Regions from separate parts of the Pseudomonas tremae genome, predicted to be linked through region 1. Evidence: riboswitches for the same ligand, from Rfam matches in the RefSeq annotation. Region 1 holds a riboswitch; the other holds the start of a gene.
The links. A riboswitch is a leader RNA that binds a small molecule or an ion and turns the genes downstream of it on or off. The one in region 1 is predicted to bind cobalamin.
Positions count from the first base shown of each region.

Region 2: linked by a shared signal. The riboswitch ahead of cobO (cob(I)yrinic acid a,c-diamide adenosyltransferase) and the one ahead of I9H09_RS11255 (ABC transporter substrate-binding protein) in region 1 are both predicted to bind cobalamin.

Region 1 covers NZ_CP066270.1:2,460,676-2,465,883, reverse strand. Annotated here, with positions in the region: gene I9H09_RS11270 (response regulator transcription factor) at 1-124, opposite strand, end outside; gene I9H09_RS11265 (phosphatase PAP2 family protein) at 144-1,046, opposite strand; gene pmrG (lipopolysaccharide core heptose(II)-phosphate phosphatase PmrG) at 1,013-1,711, opposite strand; cobalamin riboswitch at 2,054-2,253, shown strand; gene I9H09_RS11255 (ABC transporter substrate-binding protein) at 2,391-3,404, shown strand; gene I9H09_RS11250 (FecCD family ABC transporter permease) at 3,401-4,423, shown strand; gene I9H09_RS11245 (ABC transporter ATP-binding protein) at 4,420-5,208, shown strand, end outside.
Region 2 covers NZ_CP066270.1:1,630,188-1,635,395, forward strand. Annotated here, with positions in the region: gene I9H09_RS07525 (PQQ-dependent sugar dehydrogenase) at 74-1,402, opposite strand; cobalamin riboswitch at 1,533-1,746, shown strand; gene cobO (cob(I)yrinic acid a,c-diamide adenosyltransferase) at 1,838-2,449, shown strand; gene I9H09_RS07535 (cobyrinic acid a,c-diamide synthase CobB) at 2,488-3,783, shown strand; gene bluB (5,6-dimethylbenzimidazole synthase) at 3,780-4,430, shown strand; gene cbiB (adenosylcobinamide-phosphate synthase CbiB) at 4,427-5,208, shown strand, end outside.

The DNA of each region.
Region 1 (5,208 bases):
AGGCGGCCAGGTGCAGCCCGCTCAGACCATCCAGCGCACCTTCGACCGCATGCCCTCGGAGTTCGAAAAACTCCAGCAGGTTATCGTGGATATCGCGGTGGTCTTCAATCACCAGAATGTTCATCGCAACGCCTTCCTGTTTTCTATCCAGCTGACCGGGTCAGGGTAGCCGATGACTTCAGGGGGCGAACGAGAGGCTGGTCATTACCATACGACAATGACCCCTTGCGGACAGGCCTCTGCAGCTTTGCCCGGCCGTAAAAGCACAAGGCAACCAGCAGGGAACTCAGCCACACAACGATACCCGCCCAGAAGGTGTGTGACATGTAGTGCCAGCCCTGAAGCACCCGCGTCGTGCCGTAGATCATGCCGAGCAACAGAATACCTGCCAGCAGCACGTTCGAATGCTGCCAGCAATAGCGCCGCGCCACGAAGTACAGGGCCAGCAGGCTGAATGCACTGGAAGCATGCCCGCCCGGCCAGCATCGCCCGGCACCTGCTTCATGCAGAAGATTGAAGTTCCTGAACCATTCGATATGTGCCTGAGTACCACCGTACAGCGTCGTTTCGACCGGGCAATACACGCTGGTGTGGCTTTTCAGGTAATGGATCATCCCTGTGCTCACCGCAAACGCGACCGTTACAAAAAAGAAATCGAGACGATGCCTGCGGGCGAATTGCAGAGGGCGTTCAAGCCGGGCGCGTATGGCGAGCTGCGTCAGGCCCGAGTTCCTGCGTCGCTCCAGCAGGGGCCAGACGAACGACATGATCGCACCGATTATTGCCAGTTCGCCGGTCAGGTTGGGGATGATCCTGGCCCATTTGTGGGTGATGGTCTCGAACAGATGAATTTGCCCAATGGGAAATACACCAGCGGCCGAATCAAACAGCATGTCGCTCAATTGCCGGTCGATGTTGGTCAGGTCAAACGTCACGAAAACCAGTAACGCGAGAAACACGGGTACACCCAGATTAATGCCGTAAAAACGCAGTCTGGTGCTGGTTGTTGTCGTCAATTGAATTGCTCGCTGTTGAGGTTGGCCCATTGTTCGGCACTCAGAGACCCAAGCAGTTTTGGCTGATGGCGTTCATCCATCCGCACGAAAAATGCTTCGGCATAATCACTCGAGCGCTCACCGCCCGGTACACCGACCTTGCGCTCGAACTGGTCGATACAACCACTGTGGGTGACCAGCACCAGATTTTCACCGCCGACCTTATGCGCCTGCACCGCTTTCATGAAGCCGCTGTCGCAGTCGTTAATCCAGTCCTGCGCGACGACCGCATGCCCTGCCAGCAGCTCTGCCGTCTGCTGGGTGCGCACTTTCGGGCTGGTGACCATGCGTGCGTGATCCATGCCCATCTTTTGCATGCCAGCGCCGACCGCCAGCGCTGCGTCGCGGCCTTTGGAGGTGATGCCGTCGGCGCTGGCCATGCACGGGTTCGTCGAGCGGTCACAGCGCTCGGCGTGCCGGATCATGACCACCACGTCACCGCGCAACCAGTGTTCGCGCAGCCCGGAGGTTTTCAGATTGTTACCGGCGCCGAGGTCCACCACATGTACGCCCGAGAACGCCATGTAGCACCACGCACAAATCGCTGCCAGGACAACGACCACCGACAACAAAGCGACGTGCTGATGCATTTTGAAGCGCTGGCGGATGCCTGTACCGGAAAGCAGATTCTTGTTGTTGATTACCGTGTCAGCCAAGTGACCACTCCTACACTGAGCCCATATGCAGCGGTGACCCGAGAAGCCCCCGAAGTCATGACCGCTCCCATGAAAGAAACATAGGTTCAGCATGGTGCCGAAGCAGTGAAGAAGATGTGAAAAGCGTGTTGGGAGCAAACACGCTGTTTTATCGTGAACACCTCTAAAATCAAGGCTTAGAGGCTTTTGGCGAATCAAACATGAAGATAATTTAAGCGTTTTTACGAACGTCGAGCGTGGCGAAGCCGGTTCGATGGCACAACCGTGCCTGCGTTTGCCGGTCAGGGCGCGTCCGAGCGAACGACCGCACGCGCAAAGCATTAGCCACTAAAACCCTTATCGTTTACCATGCCGGCCGTCGGTTTCCGAGAGGAACTAACAGGGAATTCGCACGCCTTGTGTCAACAAGGTCGAAACGAAACTGCCCCCGCAACTGTAGGCATCGAGCCTGCTCCATGACTGCCACTGGACTCGGGTCCGGGAAGGCCGGAGCGAGGTGATGACATGCCAGTCAGGAGACCTGCCGACCCGATTCAACCAACTAACCGGCGGGGTGTCCGGGAAGGACATCCGCACGCGTCGGCAGTTTCTGCCGTGCCCGGTCTTTTTTGACACGCCGGGGATGTGTTTTCCTATGTGCATTGCGCCTTGGCACCTGTCCCAATGGAGACTGCACTTCATGTCGTTGCCCCGCCTCGCCGCACTCGCTGCCTGCATGACGCTGTCCACGCTGACCTTTGCCGCGCCCACGCAATATCCCTTGACCCTTGAAAACTGCGGCTCGTCCCTGACCTTCGCCCACGCACCCGGCAAGGCCGTGACCATTGGCCAGGCTGGCACCGAAATGCTTTATGAGTTGGGCCTGGGCGACAAGCTGGTCGGCACTTCGCTGTGGTTCAACAATGTGCTGCCGCGCTTCAAGGCGCAGAACGACAAGGTAGAACGTCTGGCTGATAACGAACCGGGCTTTGAAGCGGTGATCGGCAAGCGTCCTGAACTGGTGGTCGTGCAACTGGAATGGATGGTCGGCAAACAGGGCGCGGTCGGTACCCGCGAGCAGTTTCATGACCTGAAGATCCCGACCTATATCCTGCCGTCCGATTGCGAGGGCAAAGACAATCTGGTCGGCGCCGATGGCACGCGCCTGGAGCCGTTCCGCATCGAGACCATCTACAAAAGCATCGAACAGCTGGCGCAGATTTTCGATGTGCAGGATCGCGGCGCTACGCTGGTCGCCGACCTCAGGGCGCGCCTGAGCGCGGCGATTGCCAACGTCAGACAGAACAAGGCCAACGATGTGTCAGCGCTGTTCTGGTTTTCCAGCTCGGACATCGCCAGCGATCCTTTCGTGGCGGGCCGCAAAGGCATTCCGGACTTCATGCTCAACAGCCTGGGCATGCGCAACATCGTCCAGTCCGATGAAGAATGGCCAACCGTAGGCTGGGAAACCATTGCCAAGGCCAACCCGAGCATTCTGGTGATCGCGCGCATGGATCGTCGCCGCTTTCCGGCCGACGACTACCAGAAGAAGATCGAATTTCTGAAGACCGACCCGGTAACGCGCAACATGGATGCGGTCAAGCATGACCGGATCGTTATCATCGACGCCGAGGGCATGCAGGCCGGCCTGCGCCTGTTCACCGGTTTCGAAGAGCTGGCCGACGCCGCCAATCGCTTCAACGCCGCACGATGAGACTGCCTGTAGCGCTTGGCCATCTGGTCTGGGTTGCCGCCGTGCTGGTGCTGGCGATCATGGTTGGCGCGGCGATAGGTGAAACCTCGATCAGCCTGAAGGTGGTTTTTCAGGTACTGGCCAACAAACTCTGGGCAGCCAACTATGTGCTCGACCCTATCGATGAAGGCATCGTCTGGAATTACCGGCTGACCCGCGCCATTGTGGCGGCAGCCTGTGGGGCCGGCCTGGCGATCTGCGGCGTGGTATTGCAATCGTTGCTGCGCAACCCGCTGGCCGACCCGTATTTGCTGGGTATTTCTGCCGGGGCCTCGACCGGCGCGGTACTGGTGGCCATTCTGGGCTTCGGGGCAGGCGCAATTTCCATGTCGGCCGGTGCATTCGCTGGCGCCGTGGCAGCGTTTTCGCTGGTCGCCCTGCTGGCGCATTCATCCCGAGGCACCACTGCCTCCGTGCAGATCATTCTGGCGGGTATCGCCGGCTCACAGCTATTCAACGCGCTGACCTCGTTCATGATCACCAAATCCGCCAGTTCCGAGCAGGCTCGGGGCATCATGTTCTGGCTGCTGGGCAACCTCAGCGGCGTACGCTGGCATTCGGTCTGGCTGGCCGTGCCGACGGTGCTGGTGGGTCTGCTGGTGTGCCTCTGGTACAGACGCGCGCTGGACGCCTTCACCTTCGGCAGCGACTCGGCAGCGTCTCTCGGCATAGCGGTACGGCGCGTGCAGATCATCCTGATCGCCACAGCAGCACTGGTCACCGCGATCATGGTCTCGATTGTCGGCTCCATCGGTTTTGTAGGGCTGGTGATTCCGCACGCGGTGCGCATGCTGGTCGGCGTACGTCACGCACGGCTGGTGCCCCTGAGCGCCTTGAGCGGCGCGCTGTTTCTGATCGCCGCCGACATCCTTTCGCGCACTCTGATCAAGGGGCAGGCACTGCCGATCGGGGTCATCACTGCACTGATCGGCGCACCGGTCTTCGCACTGATTCTTGTCCGGGGCAACAGCACGCGATGAACGCCTTCCCACATCTGTCTGGCGCACCGGTACTTGGTTGCAAGGGCCTGAGCTACTCGGTACGGGGCACTGCACTGCTGAAGGATGTCGACCTGAACATCACGGCAGGCGAAACGCTGGCCGTGGTCGGCCCCAACGGTTCGGGCAAATCCACCCTGCTCAAGCTGCTGGCCGGTATTCAGAAGCCGGTCACTGGCAGGGTCACGCTGGGTGATCAGCCACTCTCGGCCATGAGCCGCAGAGACGTGGCGCGTATGCTGGCCGTGGTCGAACAACAGGCTGAAACCAGCGACGCAGTGACCGTGCTGGACGCCGTCGAGCTGGGACGCACGCCCTGGCTGTCAGCGCTGGAACCCTGGAGCGCCGAGGACGATGCCATCGTTCACCAGGCCCTGCAGGACGTGGACATGCTGCACATGCAGAAACGTGCCTGGCATACCCTGTCCGGTGGCGAACGGCAACGCGTTCATATCGCCAGAGCACTGGCTCAACGACCGCGAATCCTGCTGCTGGACGAACCGACCAACCACTTGGACATCCAGCATCAGCTGACTATTCTCGGCCTGGTCAAAGCCTTGCCGGTGACGACAGTGATTGCCCTGCACGACCTGAATCAGGCGCTGGATTGCGACCGGGTGGCGGTCATGGAAAAAGGCCAATTGGTGGCGCTGGGGGCGCCGGAGAAAGTCCTCACACCGGAACGTCTGCTCAGCACCTTCGGCGTCCTTGCGCACTGGCTGACCGACCCTTTCGACGGCACGAAAATCCTGCGATTGCGCTCAATC
Region 2 (5,208 bases), 830 kb from region 1:
GTTCCTTACGCCCCAGCGTGGGAGTGCTGTTAGTGACGCTCTGCGTACACCCCCTGCACCCCCTGCACCCGCGTTACTGAGCGGCCTTGGCTGAAGTCACGCGCCAGATCTTGTTGCCAACATCATCAGCCACCAGCAAGCCGCCGCGCTGGTCGTTGACCACGCCGACCGGTCGGCCCATCGCTTTTTCATCTTTGTTCAGGAAGCCGGTCAGTACATCCACCGGTGCGCCGTTGGGCTTGCCGCCGCTGAAGGGCACGAAGACCACTTTGTAGCCGCTGTGCGGTTTACGGTTCCATGAGCCATGCTGGCCAATGAACAGGCCTTCGTTGAAAGGCGCCGCCAGCGTCTTGCCGTCGGCAAATACCAGGCCCAGCGAGGCCGTGTGCGGGCCGACTGCATAGTCAGGCGCAATGGCCTTGGCGACCAATTCCGGGTTCTGCGGCTTGACGCGCTCGTCTACATGCTGGCCGTAGTAGCTGTAAGGCCAGCCATAGAAAGCGCCATCCTGCACTGACGTCACGTAGTCAGGCACCAGATCGCTGCCGATCTCGTCTCGCTCATTGACGGCAGTCCACAGCTTTCCAGTCTTTGGTTCCCAGTCCATGCCGTTCGGGTTGCGCAAGCCCGACGCGAAGATCCTGTGGTTGCCGGTGGCGGCGTCCACTTCCCAGATCGCTGCGCGACCTTCTTCCTTATCCAGGCCGTTCTCGCCCACGTTGCTGTTGGAGCCGACCGTCACGTACAGCTTGCTGCCGTCCTTGCTGGCGATGACGTTCTTGGTCCAGTGGTGATTGAGCGTACCACCCGGCAAATCGACCACTTTGGTCGGCTGCGCGCTGATGGAGGTCTGACCTGTCTGGTAGGGGAAGCTGATCAGGCGGTCGGTGTCGGCTACATAGAGTTTGTTGCCCACCAGGGTCATGCCGAACGGGGAGTTGAGGTCCTTCAGGAATACCGTGCGGGTTTCAGCAACGCCGTCCTTGTCCATGTCGCGCAACAGGGTAATGCGATTGGCGCTCGGCACGCCCGCACCTGCACGGCCCATTACTTTTTCCATGACCCAGCCACGAATCCCCTTGGAATCATCCGGCTTGGCGGGCGAATTGGTTTCCGCCACCAGCACGTCACCGTTGGGCAGCACATACAGCCAGCGCGGGTGATCCAGATGTTCAGCAAAGGCCGCCACCTGAGTGCCTGGCGCAGCAACCGGCTTGGCGCCGTTTTCCCAGCCGATCGCAGGGGCGATGTTGACGGTCGGTATCAGCGTCTTGTTCGGCTCCGGCAGCTTCGGCGACGGGCCTGTGCCGTCTGACACCTGCAGGGTCGACGACTCGCCGCAAGCAGCTAGGCCGCCAGCGACCAGAAGCAGTACGGCGTAGTGGGGTCTGAGTTTGAACATGGGAAATCTCCATAAAAAGACGTTGTCCTGTCACTGGTAGAGGCGCATTGAGCCGTACAGGTTCAATCAGGTACCGGAACAGCCTCCAATGGCAGCAGTGCAGATTGACGCTCCCGGCCCAACACTCTACCCTTCGCGGCTTGTTTCAGGTGCTTTGCAGTCAGCGACTGGCAGAGTGAAACAGGGAAGCCGGTGTGGATCTCCTGATCCGATCCCGGCGCTGCCCCCGCAACGGTAAATGAGTCAAGGCTGTGCCTGACGCCACTGTGTTTTTACATGGGAAGGCGCGCAGCCGGGGTGACCCGCTCATGAGCCCGGAGACCGGCCTGAATCACTCAATGGCATCACGGAGGGTGATGTTCTGTGCAGGGCGTTGCCGTGCTGTCCAGTGCTGTCCTTCCGTCTGCTTTCGCCTGCCCCGAGCGGAGAGCCGAGATGAACGAATCCCCCGAACGCGACGAACGCCACCTGGCGCGCATGCAGCGCAAGAAAGCCGTGATGGACGAGCGCATTGCCAGCTCCCCCAACGAGTGCGGGCTGCTTCTGGTATTGACCGGCAATGGCAAAGGCAAGAGCAGTTCTGCCTTCGGCATGCTCGCTCGGGCCATGGGGCACGACATGCAGTGCGGTGTGGTGCAGTTCATCAAGGGCCGCAACAGCACCGGCGAAGAAATGTTCTTCCGGCGCTTCCCCGAGCAGGTGCGTTATCACGTGATGGGCGAAGGGTTCACCTGGGAAACTCAGGACCGCCAGCGCGACATCGCTGCCGCTGAGGCCGCGTGGGCCGTCTCGCAGGAAATGCTCCGCGACCCGGGCATCGGCCTGGTGGTGCTCGACGAACTGAACATCGCCCTCAAGCATGGCTATCTTGACCTTGAGCAGGTGCTTACCGACCTGCAGGCGCGTCCTCCTATGCAGCATTTGCTGGTCACCGGCCGTGGCGCCAAACCCGAGTTGATCGACCTGGCCGATACGGTCTCCGAGATCAGCGTGGTCAAGCATGCGTTTCAGTCCGGTATTCGTGCGCAAAAAGGTATCGAGCTGTGAGCCATTCACTATGAGAACGCTGCCATGAGAGCACTGCAATGAGAGCTCCGCGCGATTGCCCGGCGGTATTGATCGCCGCGCCAGCCTCCGGGCAAGGCAAAACCACCGTCACCGCCGCGCTGGCCCGCTTGCATCGCAATCAGGGCCGCAAGGTCCGGGTGTTCAAGTGCGGGCCGGACTTTCTCGACCCCATGATCCTTGAGCGTGCCAGTGGCGCGCCGGTCTATCAACTGGACATGTGGATGGTCGGTGCCGATGAAAGCCGCCGCCTGTTGTGGGAAGCCGCTGATGAAGCTGATCTGATTCTTATCGAGGGCGTCATGGGTCTGTTCGATGGCACGCCCTCGAGTGCCGACCTGGCGCGACACTTCGGCGTGCCGGTGCTGGGAGTGATCGACGGCACTGCAATGGCCCAGACCTTCGGCGCCCTGGCGCTGGGGCTGGCGCGCTATCAGCCGGACTTGCCGTTTGCCGGCGTGCTGGCCAACCGCGTCGGCACGGTGCGTCATGCGCAGTTGCTGGAAAACAGCCTGACCGAAGGTTTGCGCTGGTATGGCGCGTTGTCACGCGAAGTGGGTTTTGAATTGCCCAGTCGCCACCTTGGGCTGGTGCAGGCCAGCGAGCTCAATGACCTGGACCTGCGTCTGGACATGGCCGCTGCGGCCTTGGCCAGCACGTGCGAAGTGGCCTTGCCTCCGGCGGTGACATTTACCGCGGCCGACCCGGTTCAGGTCGAGCCGTTGCTGAGCGGCGTGCGCATCGCCGTGGCGCGAGACGAAGCGTTTGCCTTTATTTATGGCGCCAGCCTGGACCTGTTGCGCAACATGGGTGCCGAGCTGAGCTTCTTCTCGCCCATCCATGACAGCGAAATTCCAGACGCCGACAGCCTTTACCTGCCGGGCGGTTACCCTGAACTGCACCACGTCGCGCTGGCCGCCAACCTCACGATGCAGGCTTCGATCAGGGCGCACCATATTGCCGGCAAGCCGATCCTGGCCGAGTGCGGCGGCATGCTCTACCTGCTCGATGCTCTGACCGACGTAGAGGGCGTGCGCGCCGACCTGGTCGGTTTGCTGGCCGGTGAGGCGGTCATGCAGAAGCGTCTGGCGGCGCTGGCGCTGCAAGCGGTCGAGCTGCCTGAGGGCACGCTGCACGGTCATACCTATCACCACTCGCTGACCAGCACCGAGCTGCAGCCAATTGCCCGTGGCGTCAGCCCCAATGGTGGGCGGGGCGCAGAGGCGGTGTATCGCCTCGGACGCCTGACCGCGTCCTACGTGCATTTCTATTTTCCTTCCTGCCCACCGGCAATTGCGGCGCTGTTCAAGCCATGACCGAGCAGGCATTCAGCGAGCAAGAGCGGGCTGCGGTGTATCGCGCCATCGCCGAGCGCCGCGACATGCGGCATTTCATCGGTGGCGAAGTCGCGCCCGCGTTGCTGGCGCGTTTGCTCGAAGCCGCGCATCAAGCACCCAGTGTCGGGCTCATGCAGCCTTGGCGCTTCATTCGTATCAGTGACCCACTGTTGCGCGGCAAGATGCAGGCGCAGGTGGAAGAAGAGCGTATTCGTACCGCCGAAGCACTGGGCGAGCGCACCGACGAGTTCATGAAACTCAAGGTAGAAGGCATCAACGATTGCGCGGAAGTGCTGGTCGCTGCACTGATGGAAGGCCGTGAGCAGCACATCTTCGGTCGCCGTACCTTGCCGGAAATGGACATGGCCTCATTGTCCTGCGCCATTCAGAACCTGTGGCTGGCTTCGCGTGCCGAAGGGCTGGGCATGGGCTGGGTGTCGCTGTTCGACCCTGAAGCGCTGGCCGGATTGCTGGGCATGCCCGACGGTGCCAAGCCGCTGGCGATCATCTGTCTGGGGCCGGTGAAAGAATTTTATCCTGCGCCGATGCTGGTCATGGAAGGCTGGGCGCAGGCGCGTCCGCTGAAAGAGCTGTTGTATGAGAACCAGTGGGGAGTGAGTCAATGAGTGTGGCGCTGTTGAGCGTCGCCGGCGTGGCACTGGACGCGTTGCTCGGTGAGCCGAAACGTTTCCACCCGCTGGTGGCGTTCGGAAACTTTGCCAGCCGGGTCGAACAACGTTTCAACAGCGGTGGCCGCGGCTGGCGCAGTCATGGCGTGACGGCCTGGGTGATCACCGTGGTGCCGTTGACGCTGGTGGCCACGCTGCTGAGCTGGCTGCCTTACATTGGCTGGCTGTTTGACATCCTGGCGCTGTATTGCGCGCTGGGCATGCGCAGCCTGGGCGAGCACGTTCAGCCGGTGGCGCAAGCGCTGCGCAGCGATGATCTGGTCGAGGCCCGACAGCGGGTCGGTTACCTGGTCAGTCGGCAGACGACTGAACTCGACGCTACCGAAGTCGCTCGCGCCGCCACAGAGTCGGTGCTGGAGAACGGCAGCGACGCTGTGTTCGCTGCCTTGTTCTGGTTTGTCCTGGCCGGTGCGCCTGGCGTTGTGCTGTATCGGCTGAGCAATACGCTGGATGCCATGTGGGGTTATCGCAACGAGCGTTTCGAGCGTTTCGGCTGGGCTGCGGCGAAAATCGACGATGTGCTCAACTACTGTCCTGCACGCCTCGTGGCACTGACTTACGCCTTATTGGGCAAGACCCGCCTGGCGCTACGCTGCTGGCGCACTCAGGGGCCAACCTGGGACAGCCCGAACGCTGGCCCGGTGATGGCAGCTGGCGCGGGCGCACTGGGCGTCGAACTGGGCGGCGCGGCTACCTATCACGGCGAGCTGCATCA